One region of the Mesorhizobium sp. BR1-1-13 genome, then DNA from elsewhere that is predicted to be linked to it. Evidence: predicted binding sites of a transcription regulator. Region 1 holds the regulator's gene; the other holds the start of a gene.
What was found. Region 1 encodes LexA, which represses DNA repair genes until DNA is damaged. Its sites were predicted from a motif close to TGTTCNNNNTGTGTTCNG; they were not measured.

Region 1 (8,016 bases):
GCCGGCGATGCGTATGTCGGGGCAGAGCGTATAGGACGGCATCGCCACGGCAAAGCCGCTGTCAACCGAGCCCCTGGCGAGATGCGACCAGGTATCCTTGTCGGACTCCAGCCAGTAGCCGCCATGGATGAACACGACGAGCCCCTTGGGCGTGGCGGCGGGAAGGAAGAGATCGAGCCTGTTGCGCGGCCTGTCGCCATAGGCGATGTCGAGCTGAGCCCTGCCCTTTGCCGCAAGCGCATCGCGAAATGCCTGCGCCGGCTCGACCCATGCAGCCGGCCAGCGATCGCTGCCGGCGATGTTGGCGCCGTTGGCGTAGGCATTGTCCCAATCGGCAATGCGATGTTCGAGCATCGGCACCCTCCCCCGGACGGCATCGTTTCAGCCGCTAGCAATGACGATCGACAGAGGCAACGTCAATGCTCCGGGGCAAAACATTTTAGGCTTGAAACAAATTTCGACTGGTGCGATCCTGTGCCTTGTTCAGCGATGGGCGTGAGGCAGACAGGGGCAGCCGAAAATGCTTGGGCCATCAGCGCATATCGACACATTCACGCGCGATAACCTGCCGCCACCGGATCAATGGCCGGACTTCCTGCTTGACGGCTTCGACTATCCCGAACGGCTCAATGCCGGCGTCGAACTGACCGACAGGCTGGTCGAGAAAGGCCTCGGCGACCACACCGCGCTGATCGGCAATGGCCGCCGCCGCACCTACAAGGAATTATCCGACTGGACGAACAGGCTGGCGCATGCGCTGGTCGAGAATTACGGCGTCAAGCCAGGCAACCGGGTACTGATCCGCTCGGCCAACAACCCCGCAATGGTGGCCTGCTGGCTGGCCGCCACCAAGGTCGGCGCCGTCGTGGTCAACACGATGCCGATGCTGCGCGCCGGCGAACTCGCCAAGATCGTCGACAAGGCCGAAATCACCACAGCGCTGTGCGACACCAGGCTGATGGACGAGATGACCGCCTGCGCCAAGGACAGCGCGTTCCTCAAGCAGGTCATCGGCTTCGACGGCACCGCCAACCACGACGCCGAAATCGATCGCGCCGCCCTCGACAAGCCGGTCACCTTCACCGCCGTCGAGACCGGGCGTGACGACGTCGCCCTGCTCGGCTTCACCTCAGGCACCACGGGCGTGCCGAAGGCGACGATGCATTTTCACCGCGACCTCCTGATCATCGCCGACGCCTACGCCCGCGAGATCCTGCAGGTGACGCCCGACGACATCTTCGTCGGCTCGCCGCCGCTGGCCTTCACCTTCGGCCTTGGCGGGCTCGCCATCTTCCCGCTGCGTTTCGGCGCCGCGGCGACGCTGCTGGAACAGGCCACGCCGCCCAACATGGTCCAAATCATCGAAACCTACAAAGCGACGATCTCCTTCACCGCGCCCACCGCCTATCGCGCAATGCTCAAGGCCATGGACGAAGGGGCCGATTTATCGTCGCTGCGGGTCGCGGTTTCAGCCGGCGAGACCTTGCCCGCGCCGGTCTTCGAGGAATGGACTGAAAAGACCGGCAAGCCGATCCTCGACGGCATCGGCGCCACGGAAATGCTCCATATTTTCATTTCCAACCGTTTCGACGACATGAAGCCCGCTTCCACCGGCAAGGCCGTTGGCGGCTATCAGGCGCGCATCGTCGACGACGAAATGCGTGAAGTGCCGCGCGGCACCGCAGGCAGGCTCGCGGTGCGGGGACCGACCGGCTGCCGCTACATGGCCGATGCCAGGCAGAGCGACTATGTCCGCGACGGGTGGAACCTCACCGGCGACACGTTCTGGCAGGACGAGGACGGTTTCTTCCACTTCGCCGCGCGCTCCGACGACATGATTGTCAGTGCCGGCTACAACATCGCCGGCCCAGAGGTCGAAGCGGCGCTGCTGGCGCATGCCGATGTCGCCGAATGCGCGGTGGTCGGCGCCGAGGATGCCGAGCGCGGCCAGATCGTCGAGGCGCATGTGGTGCTCGTGCAAGGCGTGGCGCCGGACGCAATGACCGTCAAGCGCCTGCAGGACCATGTCAAGGCGACGATCGCGCCCTACAAATACCCGCGCTCGGTAAAATTCATCGCCGCTTTGCCCAAGACGCAGACCGGCAAGATCCAGCGCTTCCGGCTGCGCGCGGAGAAGATCAATTGAGCAAGCCCTACGACCCTTCCACCGAGGGCGCGGAAATGTCGTTCAAGGAGCGCATGTCCTACAGCGACTATCTGCATCTGGAAAAGGTGCTCGAGGCGCAGGAGCCGCTTTCGTCAGCCCATGACGAGATGCTGTTCATCATCCAGCACCAGACGTCGGAACTCTGGATGAAGCTCGCGCTGCACGAAATCGGCGCCGCAATCCGCTCCATCCGCGCAGACCGTCTCGAACCGAGCTTCAAGATGCTTTCGCGTGTCGCGCGCATCTTCGAGCAGCTCAACAATGCCTGGGACGTGCTGCGCACGATGACGCCCAGCGAATACACCGAGTTCCGGGACGCGCTTGGCCAGTCCTCGGGCTTCCAGTCGTGGCAGTACCGTGCCATCGAGTTCATGGCCGGCAACCGCAATCTCGCAATGCTTGGACCGCACAAGCACCGGCCAGACCTCAGCGAGAAACTGGAGGCGATCCTGGCGCAACCGTCGCTCTACGACGAGGCGCTGCTGCTGCTCGCCCGCAACGGCTTCGACATCGGTGGCGACGCAAGGCGTACGGACTGGCGCGAAGCGCGGACCGAGAACGAAGAGGTCCTTGTCGCCTGGCAGACCATCTACCGCGACCCGCAACGCTACTGGATGTTCTACGAACTCGCCGAGAAGCTGGTCGACTTCGAGGATTATTTCCGCCGCTGGCGCTTCAACCACGTCACCACGGTCGAGCGCATCATCGGCATGAAGCGCGGCACCGGCGGCACATCAGGCGCGTCCTACCTGAAGAAGATGCTGGAGGTCGAACTATTCCCGGAGCTGTGGAAGGTTCGTACCCGGCTCTGACGTAGCTTTGCCGAGTGCAGATCGTTATCTCGAAAACGCTGCGCTTTTCTGAGCGACGGGCTCTTAAGTCACCGCCGCCTTGACGGCGAAACGCGCCTCCTGCCAGGCGTCCGTGCGCAAAATGTCTTCCAGCACCTCGACCGCCTGCCAGACATCGACATAGCCGACATAAAGCGGCGTGAAGCCGAAGCGAATCGTGGATGGCGCGCGAAAATCGCCGATCACGCCGCGCTCGATCAAGGCCCGCATCACCTGATAGCCGTGCCGGTGGAGGAACGACACCTGGCTGCCGCGCTCATTGCCGTCGCGCGGACTTTCGAGTTCGAGGCCGTAGGCGCCGCATTTTGCCTCGACGAGCTGGATGAACAGATCGGTCAATGCGATGCTCTTCCTGCGCACCTCTGCCATGTCGACGTCGTTCCAGACATCGAGCGCCCCTTTGAGCGCGCGCATCGACAGCACAGGCTGCGTGCCGCAGAGAAACCGGCGAATGCCGGTGCCGGCAGCAAAACCCTGTTCGAAGGCGAATGGCCGCGCATGGCCCCACCAGCCGCTGAGCGGCTGGCGGACATCGCCATGGTGGCGCTCGGCCGCGTAAATGAAGGCCGGGGCACCCGGGCCGCCATTGAGATATTTGTAGGTGCAGCCGACGGCGAAATCGGCGTTCGAACGGTCGAGCTCGACGAGCAAGGCGCCGGCGGTATGGCAGAGATCCCAGACGATCAGCGCGCCGGCTTCATGCGCCCTGCGCGTCAGCGCGACCATGTCGCGCAGCTGCCCGGATTTGTAGTTGACGTGGTTGACCAGGATGACCGCAACCCGCTCGTCGATCAGTTCTTCTATGGACGGCGCATCGACACCCTCGAGCCGCAGCACCGTGCCCGGCCGTGTCGAGGCAACGCCCTCGGCCATATAGAGATCGGTCGGAAAGCTGTCCCCCTCGGCGACGACGACCGACCTGTCCGGCCGCATCCCGAGTGCCGCATGCAGCACCTTGTAGATGTTGATCGAGGTGGTATCGCAGACCACCGTCTGGCCGGCGGCGGCCCCGATCAGGCGCCCGAGCTGGTCGCCGAGTTCGACCGGCATGTCGAACCAGCCGGCGGTGTTCCAGGCGCGGATCAGATCCTGCGCCCACTCCTGCGTGGCGGCCTTCTGCAGCTCGCCGAACACGGCGGGGGAAGCGGCGCCCAGCGAATTGCCGTCGAGATAGATCACCCCTTGAGGCAAGGTGAAGCGGTCACGCATGGCACGCAGCGGATCCGCGGTGTCCATTGCCTCGATCGCTGCGAGATCGGGAATTTTGCTCATGGTCACGATGTTCCTCGGTGAGAAGAGCGCCCCGGAAACGGGCCGGCTGTTTTGCCGCCGGGGCAAGGGCTGGCCGCATAGAGGCGCAAGAACAGGGTGAACGCCCGGTTCGATCTTTGCTCGATTTCCGGCCGAGGCAACTCCTCGAGCACCCCGACGATCCGGCGAACCTGGAGATCGCCGATCAAAAGACTGATGTAGATGTCGGCGGCTTCGACAGGATCGTCACAGGCGATCAGGCCGGCCCGACTTGCGGTTCGAAGCAGGTCGCCGACAAGCGGCATTATGGTATTGCGGCCGAATTGCGCGATCGATTGGCCCAGCGTGCCTGTATCGTTGACGTCGCCGGCTGCGGCGCGATTGAGCGCCACCGCCTTGTCGCCCGTCACAAGGGTCAGCAGGACTGGCCCGAGCGAATTCAGGGTTTCGAGTGGATCGCGCGCTTGGTGAAGAGCGTCCTCCAGCAGCTTCCTTGCTTCTCCCGCATTGGCTTCGATCAAGGATCGAAACAGGACCTGCTTGTTGCCGTACCAGTTGTAAAGGGTTTCGTTCGAGGCCGATGCCCGCTTGGCGATGGCAAGCAGGGAGGCGCTTTTGTAGCCGGTTTCCCGGAGCACCGCATAGGCGGCCTCCTCTATCCGTTCGCGTCGCGCGGCCTGCTTCGGCGTGGTCATTGGTGTTCCTCTTCGAAAACCGTACATTATTATACGGTTTAGTCAAGCGAACGGGAAGCAAGGAGCGAACGAACGCAGCCCGTCGCGTCCGGTGATGTCTGGCCACTTTCCGGCAGGAAGTTGGCATTTTGGTTTCGTTTCGTTCACGAGCCGCGGAGATTTTGATCCGCCCCGAAAGGCAGCCGGCACCTGCCGGTCACACAGTTTTCAGGCTTGTACCAAGAGTGGAGATCGGCCGGGCCACAGGCCATTAACCAAAATAGTTTCAAAGAGCCTGAGAGCGCATTGACGACGGATCGCGTTGGCAGGATGCTGGCTGCGGGAGGGCGTTTCGTTTCCGCCGCCTTAACAAATTCATTAAACTTTAAATGGTTGCGGAACACAACTGGAACAGATAGTGTTTGTTCTGGGTTTGTTTTCTGATTCTGGTTCCAGACCCTTCGTGCAATGCCTTTGGGGGCCGCCATGCTCACGCGCAAGCAACATGAACTCTTGATGTTCATCCATGAACGGCTGAAGGAAAGCGGCATTCCGCCGTCCTTCGACGAGATGAAGGAAGCGCTGGACCTCGCCTCCAAGTCGGGAATTCATCGGCTGATCACAGCGTTGGAGGAGCGCGGCTTTATTCGCCGCCTGCCCAACCGGGCGCGCGCACTGGAGGTGCTGCGCCTGCCGGACTCGATCGCGCCGGGTCTTAACGCGGCAAAGAAGTTCTCCCCGAGCGTCATCCAGGGCAGCCTCGGACAGGGCAGCCCTAGCCGGCAGATCAAGCCGGCGACGTCTTCGCGTCTGCCCGCTGCCGGCAATGACGACGACGCGGTTTCAGCGGTGTCGATCCCGGTCATGGGCCGTATCGCTGCGGGCGTGCCGATCGACGCTATCCAACATCAGACGCATTCCATTTCGGTGCCGCCGGACATGATCATGGGCGGCGAGCACTATGCGCTGGAGGTCAAGGGCGATTCGATGATCGAGGCCGGCATCTTCGACGGCGATACGGTCATCATCCGCAACGCCGACACCGCAAGTCCCGGCGAGATTGTCGTGGCCCTGGTCGACGAGGAGGAAGCGACGCTGAAGCGCTTCCGTCGCAAGGGCGCCTCGATTGCGCTTGAGGCCGCCAATCCGGCCTATGAAACACGTATTTTCGGACCGGACAGGGTCAAGGTGCAAGGCAAGCTGGTCGGACTGATCAGGCGCTACTGAGCGGGTTCGGCGGTGGGCTTTTCGGGTTTACGGTAAGGCGGCAGTCCCCTTGCCTCACGTGAAAATTTTCGCTGTTCGTGCCAGGGCCGATATGGCCTGTCGACGGCAAAGCTGACCTGGGCCGGTGCCGTCGCCGATTGCTGGTCGAAGAATACGGCGGCACTTCCCTTGCGAGCGAGCTGCCGCTTGGTGATGACGAGAACCAGCGGATTGTGGCAGGGGTCGTAGCCCCCGGGGTCGTTGATGACGATCAGATCCGCATAGGCGCAGGCCCTCCAGGCATCCTTGCGATCCTCCACCTGCGCAATGATCGCCCCGGAGGGATGCCGGGCCATGCACAGGCCGGTGAAACAATAGAAAGGCGCTCCCGCCGGAAGTTGCGCGGGATCGAAGATGTCGAACTGTCCGTCTCCGCTGCCGAACAGCTCCGGCGCAACGATGGTTTCGGATTTCAGCGCGCGTTTCCAGTTGTCGACCGTGAATTCGTTCGGGCGCGCCCGGTTGATCGCGAGCTCGCCGCCGCCGATCGGCAGCGCCACCAAGCGGGCATCCTCCGAAATCAGCACGTCCGGCGTGCGCGTGTCCGAGACGGTCAACAGGCCGGCGAGCGCGAAGGGAAGTGCCGCCAGCCGCAGCCATGTCGTGGCCATCGTCGCGATGACCAGGGCGATCGCCACCAGAAGAACGGATTGCTGCGAAATCAACCCGACCGCGTCGACCGGCGAGCGTTGCGAGATCCATCCCGATATGGCGATCATCGCGGTCAGTCCCTTGCCCATCAGATAAAGCGATGGTCCATCGAACCCGAACGGCATCAGCAGCGCACTGGCAACCGCAAGAAACATCACGACGGAAACGATCGGCATGACTGCAAGATTGGCGAACAGGCTGAGCGGCGACACGCGCTGGAAATGCCAGATGGCGAAAAGCGCCGTGGCGCTTCCCGCGATGATCGAGGTCATTGCCAGCCCACCTGTCGCCAGCAGCAGTTTTCGCGTCAGGAGGCCGGGCAAGGTCCGTTGCGGCGGCGGGGTCCGCGCTTTGTCGGCTTTGCGATCCGACCAGCCGGCATAGGCGCCGACCAGGGCCGCGGTGGCGGCGAACGACATCTGGAAGCTCGGCCCTACCACCTCGTGCGGCGACACCACGATGACGGCGATCGCCGAAATCGCCAGGTTGCGCATGGTGAGTGCCGCACGATCGAACAGCACGGCGATCAGCATCACCGCCAGCATGATGAAACTCCGTTCGGCGGCAACGACGACGCCTGAAATGACGAGATAGGCAGCGATCGAGAAAAGGGCGGCTGCGGCCGCGTATTTCTTGACCGGCCGACGGGAAGAGAAGTTCGGGAACAAGGCGAAGCCGCCGCGCAGCAGACCCATGACTGTGCCGGCGACCAGCGCCATGTGCAGCCCGGAGATGGAAATGATGTGATAGATGCCGGTGCGTCGCATCGCTTCGTTGATCTCGTCGGGAATACCTGCACGCACACCCACGATCAGCGCCGCGGCGATCTCGCCCTCGGCGCCGCCGATGCTGCCTCTGATATGGTCGGCAATGGTTTCGCGAGCGCTCTCGATCGCGGCTGAAAGGCCAGCCAACAGCGGCCTGTCATCGGCCGAGACGATTTTGGGGTTGCCGAGAAAGAAGCCGCTGGCGCCGATGCCGGCGAAGTAGCTGTCGAAGGAAAAGTCATAGCTGTCCGGCCGCACCGGTCCGGTTGGCGGCAACAGCCTGGCATAGCCGGTCACGAGGGACCCGGCGGTCACTTCAGCCGGCACCTTGCGCGCCGAAAGGCGAACGCGCTCCGGCGCGTAGCGCAGTTTCGGCCGCGCGGTCGATG
Region 2 (8,016 bases), on a different contig from region 1:
CGCGGCAACGCCAGGATTTGATTCCGACACTGCAAAAATGGCACCGCTCGGCGCTTCATTGGCTACCCGAATTTCACGGCATGACCACAGTGGAGGAGCAGTAGCGCCGGTCCGGTGCGGCGCCTCAGTCGTCGCCTTCGACCACCCTCAGCCTGAGCTGGCCGGTCTTTGAATCGGCAACGCGCGGGGAATCGACAACGCGAGGGCCGGGTTCCGGCTTCGCAGGGGCTGGTGACGCGATGTCCGGGCCGACATCGCCACCGGGCTGCGCGCCGAATTCCAGCGCTTCGATCTTCTGGCCGCGCTTGGTCACCTTCGACGTCGAGACGAGGATGTCGTCTATATCCTTGGCCGACTGGGCAAAATGGCCCTGCAATTTACGCACCCGCTCGTCGACACGCGAAACGTCCTCCATCAGCCGGATCACCTCGCCCTGGATCAGGTGTGCCTGCTCGCGCATGCGGGCATCCTTCAGGATCGCCTGGATGACCTGGATCGACAGCATCAGGAGCGACGGCGAGACGATGACGACGCGGGCGCGGTGCGCCTTCTGCACCACCGCCTCGAAATTTTCGTGGATCTCGGCAAACACCGATTCCGACGGCACGAACATGAAGGCGGTATCCTGCGTCTCGCCCTGGATCAGGTATTTTTCCGCGATATCGCGGATATGCACCTCGATGTCGCGGCGGAAGGCCTGCGCCGCGACCTTCTGCTGTTCGGCGCCTTCGGCGGCGCGGATGGCGTTCCAGGCTTCCAGCGGAAACTTGGCGTCGACGGCAAGCGCCGGCGCGCCGTTGGGCATGCGCACCAGGCAATCGGGCCGGCTGCCGTTGGACAAGGTCGCCTGGAATTCGTAGGCGCCGTGCGGCAGGCCGTCGGCGACGATCGCTTCCATGCGCGACTGGCCGAAGGCGCCGCGCGTCTGCTTGTTGGAGAGGATCGCCTGCAATTGCACGACCTGGCCGGCGAGCGACTGGATATTGCCTTGCGCGGTGTCGATGACGGCCAGCCGTTCCTGCAACTTGGCCAGGCTCTCATGCGTGGATCTGGTCTGCTCGGTCATGGTCTGGCCGAGGCGGCCAGTCATGGCGTCGAGGCGCTGGCCGATCGACTGCGTCAGTTCCGCCTGCCGCGCGCCGAAGACTTCCGCGATGGCGCCCATGCGGCCCTGCATCTCAGCTTGGCTTTGCAATATGCCGGCCATCCGCGCCTCGGCGTCGCGGGCATGGTCGGCGGCTTCGGCAGCGGCAGCGGCGCGCGCCTTGGCCGAGCGCCACAGCGCGACGACAAGCGCCACGAACAGGCCAAGAAACAAAATGGTGCCGAAAGCCAGCGCATGGCCGAGCGTGATCGTGGTCGCGCCAAGCCGGGCGACAGGCTCTGAAAGGATGGACGTCAGGTCGTTCATGCGCACAGCATAGACGATTCGGTCGGCCAGCACAGATCAAAACGTGAACAATCCCCCCGCGCACCGGTTGACGCCCTTTATTCAAGGTCTTAGGTGAGACGCCATGCCGATCAAGCCGCTCATCATCCTTCCCGACCCCATCCTGCGCCAGGTTTCCAAGCCGGTGGAGCGCGTCGATGCGCCCTTGCGCAAACTGGCCGACGACATGCTGGCGACCATGTATGACGCGCCGGGGATCGGGCTGGCGGCGATCCAGATCGGCGAGCCGCTGCGCATGCTGGTGATCGACCTCGCCAAGGAGGACGAGACGCCGGCGCCGCATGTCTTCATCAACCCAGAAATCCTGGAAAGCGCCGACCAGCGCTCCGTCTACGAGGAAGGCTGTCTGTCCATCCCCGACTATTATGCCGAGGTCGAACGCCCGGCTTCCGTGCGGGTCAAGTATCTCGACCGCGACGGCAAGCTGCAGGAGATGGAGGCCGAGGGGCTGATGGCAACCTGCCTGCAGCATGAGATCGACCATCTCAACGGCGTGCTGTTCATCGACCACATTTCGAAGCTGAAGCGCGACATGGTGGTGAAGAAGTTCAAGAAGCTGGCCAAGGACAAGGCTCCGGGCAAGCTGGTGGGATAGGGGACAATGCCCCTTCGCGTCATCTTCATGGGCACGCCGGAGTTTTCGGTGCCGACGTTGCGCGCGGTTGCCAAGGCCGGACATGAGATTGCGGCCGTCTACACGCAGCCGCCGCGGGCCGCCGGACGGCGCGGCCTGGAGCTGACGCCGTCGCCGATACAGCGCGAGGCGGAACGGCTAGGCATCGAGACGCGCACGCCGACGTCGCTCAAGGGCGAGGCCGAACAGGCAGCTTTTCGCGCGCTGCAAGCCGATATTGGGGTGGTCGTGGCTTACGGCCTGCTTTTGCCCAGGGCGGTTCTCGAGGCGGCGCGACTGGGCTGCATCAACGGCCATGCGTCACTGTTGCCGCGGTGGCGCGGTGCGGCGCCCATCCAACGGGCGATCATGGCGGGCGACAGCGAAACCGGCATGATGGTCATGCGCATGGAAGAAGGCCTCGACACCGGCCCAGTGGGGCTGGTTGAAAAATGCGTCATCGAACCCGATATGACCGCCGGCGATCTGCATGATCGATTGATGAGCGTCAGCGCCGCACTGATAGTGGAAGCGCTGGCCCGGCTGGAAAGGAATAGCCTGGCATTCACCGCCCAACCGGTTGAGGGGGTGACCTACGCCAAAAAGATCGATAAATCCGATACGCACGTGGATTGGACGCGGCCCGCGGCCGAAGTCCACAATAACATTCGCGGCCTGTCGCCCTTCCCCGGCGCCTGGTGCGAGGTTGAAATTGGTGGCCGGGCGGAACGGCTGAAACTGCTTCGCTCGACGCTTGCGCAAGGCGTGGGCGAACCGGGAGGAATTCTCGACGACCGCCTGACGGTCGCCTGCGGAGCGGGCGCGATCCGGCTGGTCGAAGTTCAACGGGCGGGCGGAAGGCCCGCCGCCGCGCAAGAATTCCTGCGCGGGACCAAGATCGAAAAAGGAATGAAATTGTCATGAGCATGATGTCGATACGCGCGGCGACGCCGCGGGATCGCGAGGCCATCCGCCTCGTCGAGGAACACGCTTTCGGCCAGCAGGCGGAAGCCGGGCTGGTTGACGCGCTGGTTTCCGGCGGCGACGCCGTTGTCGAACTGGTGGCGGAAGAAGACGGGCAAGCGGTTGGCCACATCCTGTTTTCGCGTCTTTTCGTCCGCGCCGGCGGCAAGGATTTCCCGGCGGTGGCACTGGCGCCGCTGGCGGTGGAGCCGTCGTTTCACGGCACCGGCATTGGCGGCGCGCTGATCCGCGAGGCTCACATCCGCCTGCGCGACGCCGGCGAGACGCTGGCCGTGGTGCTGGGCGACCCCACCTACTACAGCCGTTTCGGCTACAGCCATGCGCGCGCCGAAGGCTTCGAGAGCGACTACCAGGGCGAGGCGCTGCAGGCGCTGGCCTGGGGCGACGCTCCTGAAGCCGGTCGGCTGGTCTACGCCTCGGCCTTCACCGAACTCGCCGCCTAGGCGTATAGCCGCCCGGCATGCCGCGTTTTCGCCTCGACATCGAATATGACGGCAGCCTGTTTGCCGGCTGGCAGCACCAGGCGGACCAGCCTTCGGTGCAGCAGGCGATCGAGCAGGCGATCGAAAAATTCTGCGGCCAACAGGTCCGCTTGCGCGCTGCCGGCCGTACCGATGCGGGCGTGCATGCGACGGCCCAGGTGGCGCATGTCGATCTCGCCAAGGCCTGGCCGGACGACAAAGTGCGCGATGCCGTCAACGCGCATCTGCAGGCCGCCGGCAATCGCATCGCGATCTTGAAAGCCACGACCGTCGTCGACGGCTTCGATGCCCGCTTCTCGGCCATCGGCCGCCACTATCTCTACCGCATCCTCAACCGGCGCGCGCCCTCGGCCCTGGAAAAGGGCAAGGTCTGGTGGGTGCCGAAGCAGCTCGACGCCGCTGCCATGCACGAAGCCGCCAAAGTGCTGCTCGGACGGCACGATTTCACCACCTTCCGTTCCACGCAATGCCAGGCCGAGAGCCCGGTGCGCACGCTCGACCGTCTTGACGTCAGCCGTTCGGGCGACATGATCGAAGTCAGAGCCTCGGCGCGTTCCTTCCTGCACAACCAGGTGCGCTCGATGGTCGGCTCGCTCAAGCGCGTCGGCGAAGGCGCATGGACGGCCGGCGACCTCAAGGCGGCGCTCGAGGCGCACGACCGCGCCGCCTGCGGCCAGGTGGCTCCGCCCGACGGACTTTTTCTGGTCGGCGTCGATTATCCCGGATAGAGTCCCGAAAGGTTCTGAGCTCCGGTGTCCGGAACCGTGATTCCAAGCAGCGCCTGCAGCCCGAACAGCACGATCAGCGAAGCGATGAACATGCCGACGAAGACAGCGGTCCCGATTGCGGCACCTCTGCCGATGGTCGCGTTGGTCATGCGCCAGGTCAGCACCATCGAGAGCGCGAACAACAGCAGCGACACAAGGCTGGAGATCTGGCTCGCCGAGGTCAGGAAAAGCCTGATCAGCGCGGACGGCAGCATCAGCCAGGCGGTGATGGCCGAAGCCCAGTTCGAGGCCACCACATAATGCACGAAGCGCCCGCCGATGCCGGCGCGCGGCGCGACCAGAGCGAGTGCGACCAGTGGCAGCACCCAGGAACCGATATCGACTGTCGCCAGCCGCAACAGCATGCTGAAGCGGCCCGCGAAGGCATCGGGATCGCCGATCTCGTTGGCGATGCCGACCCAGCCGACGATCAATGCCGGCGCCGCGACGACGATGGCGAAAAAGGAATTCCAGAAACCATCGGCAGACAGGTCGAGCAGACGCAGGCCATCGGCCCTGCCGAGCATCAGTCGCCAGGCGCCGGTCAGCGAAACTTGGGTCTCGTCCGCCGAAAGCATGCTGCTCAGTCCTGTCCGAACCAGTCTTCGATGAAGCGCTGATAGATTTGCGTCAGCGTCTCGAGATCGGCAAGGGCGACGCGCTCGTCGACCATGTGCATGGTCTTGCCGACCAGGCCAAATTCGACCACCGGGCAATAGTCCTTGATGAAGCGCGCATCCGACGTGCCGCCGGAGGTGGACAGCGCCGGCGCTCTGCCGACTACCGTCTTGACCGAGCCGCTCAATGTCTCGATCAGCCTGTCGTCGCGGGTCAGGAAGACATGGCTCGGCCTGTCGCGCCAGACGAGTTCGTAGTCGACCGGCATCTCCTTGCCGGGCCGGTATTTCTTGCGGCCCGCCGCCTGGTCGAGACGGTTGTGGATTTCGGCCTGTATGGTCTCGGCGGTCCAGCTGTCATTGAAGCGGATGTTGAAGGTGGCGGTTGCCTTGGCTGGAATGACGTTTGTGGCCGGGTTGCCTACGTCGATGGATGTCACCTCCAGATTGGTCGGCTGGAAATCCTTCGTGCCCTCATCGAAGACGGGATGCAGCAAAGCGTCGACCAAGCTCATCAGCCCGCGTACCGGATTGTCGGCAAGCAAGGGATAGGCGACATGGCCCTGGCGGCCATTGACGGTGACGCCGCCCGACAGCGAGCCGCGCCGGCCGATTTTTATCATGTCGCCGAGCGCAGACGGGTTGGTCGGCTCGCCGACGATCGATGCGTCCCATTTCTCGCCCCTGGAAGCCGCCCATTCGAGCAGCTTCGTGGTGCCGTTGATGGCCGGGCCTTCCTCGTCGCCGGTGATCAGCAGCGAGACCGAGCCCTTCGGACCGCCATTCGTCTCGACATGGCGCGCTATCGCGGCGATGAAACAGGCGATGCCGCCCTTCATGTCGACCGCACCCCGGCCATACATCTCGCCATTGGCGATCTCGGCGCCGAAGGGCGGATGCGTCCAGGCGGCTTCGTCACCGACCGGCACCACGTCGGTGTGTCCGGCGAACATCAGATGAGGGCCATTGCCGGAGCGCCTGGCATAAAGGTTCTCGATATCGGGCGTGCCGTCTTCCGAAAACACCGGGCGATCGACGAGGAAGCCGAGCGGTTCCAGCATCGTCTGCAACGCGGTCAGCGCACCGCCTTCGGCTGGCGTCACGGAGGCGCAACGGATGAGGGCGGCGAGGTTTGCGGCGGGATCGGTCGGCAGCGTCATGGCAAAAGCGATAGTCGAAAGCTGAAGGCCTGTCACGGCCAGACGTAAGGGCCAGTCCTATGACCGGCGATACCGCCGACATTATGGTTTTCATGTCGTATAGTCGCGGGCCCGGTGCGGAGCGACAGGATGGCAAACGGGGACAAGAGAATCGTCATTGCCGGTGCCGGCAACATCGGCTGCTATGCCGGCGGCTGCCTGGCGCTCGCCGGGCGCAAGGTGATTCTGCTGGCCCGGCCGCGCATCGAGGCGGCGCTGCGGCAAGGCGGATTGCGGGTCAGCAACCTTGAGGGCCGCGACCGGGGCCTCGAGCCGCAAGCGCTTGCCGTCACCACCGATCCAGCCGCCGCCTTGCCGCAGGCGGACGTGATCCTGGTCACCGTCAAGAGCGGCGCGACGCGGGACATGGCTGCGCTCGTCGCCGCACATGCCCCGCCTGACGTCGTGGTGGTGAGCCTGCAGAACGGCATCGACAATGCCGACCGGCTGCGCGCCGGTGTCGGCGGGCGACCAGTGCTGGCCGGCATGGTGCCGTTCAATGTCGTGCAATCGGTCGACGGCGAATTGCCGCTGCGTGTCCACCGCGCCAGCAACGGCAAGGTCATGATCGAGGACAGTGATGCCGGTCTGATCAGCCTTCTCGGCGTCGAAGGGTTCCGGGTTGAAGCCCATGCCGACATGAAAGCCGTGCTGTGGGGCAAGCTTTTGATGAATTTGAACAATGCGCTGGTGGCGCTTTCGGGCCTGCCGCTGGCGAGCGAGCTTGCCGACCGGCGCTGGCGGCTGATCCTGGCTGGACAGATCGACGAGGCGCTCCAGGCCATGAAGGCGTCGGGCATCGAGCCGGCGCGGATCGCCGGCTTGCGGCCGGCGCTGTTGCCGATAGTGCTCCGCCTCCCCGATTGGCTGTTCAGGCTGCTGGCGAGGCGGATGCTGGCCATCGACCCGGAGGCGCGTTCCTCCATGTGGGACGATCTGCAGCGCGGCCGGCCGACGGAGATCGGCGATTTGCAAGGCGCCGTTCTTCGCCTGGCGCAAGAAGCGGGCACGCCGGCGCCGACGGTCCGACGGATCATCGCCCTGATGCGTGAGGCGGAAGCGGCCGGCAGCGGATCGCCCGGTTTCAGCGCGGATCAGGTCGCCGCGCCTGAAGCGCGTCGCGTCTGAACGATTCAGGCGACGCGCTTCAGGCCCTCATTTTCATGCATGCCGGCAGTAGCGCATGGCGACGATGGGCGCTCAGGGCTCGGCCGGTGCATTGGTGCGCTTGCCATAGCGGTTGGGTCCGGGCTGGCCCGGAAACAGGCAAAGCACGACGAAGGCGACGATCGAGACGACCGGCACGAACAGGATCAACGCCGCGATGCCGGGCTTGTCGAGGTCGTGCAGCCGCTTAACCGCCAGTGCGATGTTCGACCACAGCGAGGCGATGAAGGCGATGAAGAAGACGAACGACCACATGTTGCTCTCGGGCGAGCCTTCCGGCACCAGCGTGAAACGATAGAGCGGGAAGGCCTGGATGATGGCCACGAGCAGCCCGCCAAGAAAATAGGCCGCGCGGCTGACGCGGCCCGATGTCTTGAAGAAAAGCCAAGTGAGGTTGGATCTGTCAGGCAAGCGGGTCCCGTCCATATTGATTGACACCCCGGGTGCCGTCGAAACTCGTCAGCAGATATTTCCAGTCCATGTCACCCCTCCATGTTGAACCGGCGCGACCGATCGTCGCGCCGGCGGAAGGTGCGCCCGCTTTCCAAAAAGATCAATCGCGCAGCAATTCGTTGATCGACGTCTTGGACCGGGTCCTGGCATCGACCCGCTTGACGATGACCGCGCAATAGAGACTTGGACCCGGCTCATTGTTCGGAAACGGCTTGCCAGGCAGCGAACCGGCTACGACGACGGAATTCGGCGGCACTTCGCCGTAGAAAATCTCGCCGGTGGCG

Region 2: LB533_RS04120 (DNA recombination protein RmuC) is a predicted target of LexA. The motif match lies at 1,444-1,461, and genes of this name have one in related genera.

Annotation. Positions count from the first base shown of each region.
Region 1 covers NZ_JAIUIH010000010.1:98,605-106,620, forward strand. The annotation lists gene LB533_RS21975 (alpha/beta hydrolase) at 1-354, opposite strand, end outside; gene LB533_RS21980 (AMP-binding protein) at 521-2,146, shown strand; gene kynA (tryptophan 2,3-dioxygenase) at 2,143-2,979, shown strand; gene kynU (kynureninase) at 3,043-4,290, opposite strand; gene LB533_RS21995 (TetR/AcrR family transcriptional regulator) at 4,293-4,964, opposite strand; gene lexA (transcriptional repressor LexA) at 5,430-6,170, shown strand; gene LB533_RS22005 (ComEC/Rec2 family competence protein) at 6,164-8,016, opposite strand, start outside.
Region 2 covers NZ_JAIUIH010000001.1:828,367-836,382, reverse strand. The annotation lists gene LB533_RS04125 (GFA family protein) at 1-104, shown strand, start outside; gene LB533_RS04120 (DNA recombination protein RmuC) at 125-1,411, opposite strand; gene def (peptide deformylase) at 1,515-2,045, shown strand; gene fmt (methionyl-tRNA formyltransferase) at 2,052-2,987, shown strand; gene LB533_RS04105 (GNAT family N-acetyltransferase) at 2,984-3,490, shown strand; gene truA (tRNA pseudouridine(38-40) synthase TruA) at 3,508-4,257, shown strand; gene LB533_RS04095 (transporter) at 4,245-4,874, opposite strand; gene dapE (succinyl-diaminopimelate desuccinylase) at 4,880-6,073, opposite strand; gene LB533_RS04085 (2-dehydropantoate 2-reductase) at 6,203-7,240, shown strand; gene LB533_RS04080 (DUF805 domain-containing protein) at 7,313-7,690, opposite strand; gene dapD (2,3,4,5-tetrahydropyridine-2,6-dicarboxylate N-succinyltransferase) at 7,833-8,016, opposite strand, start outside.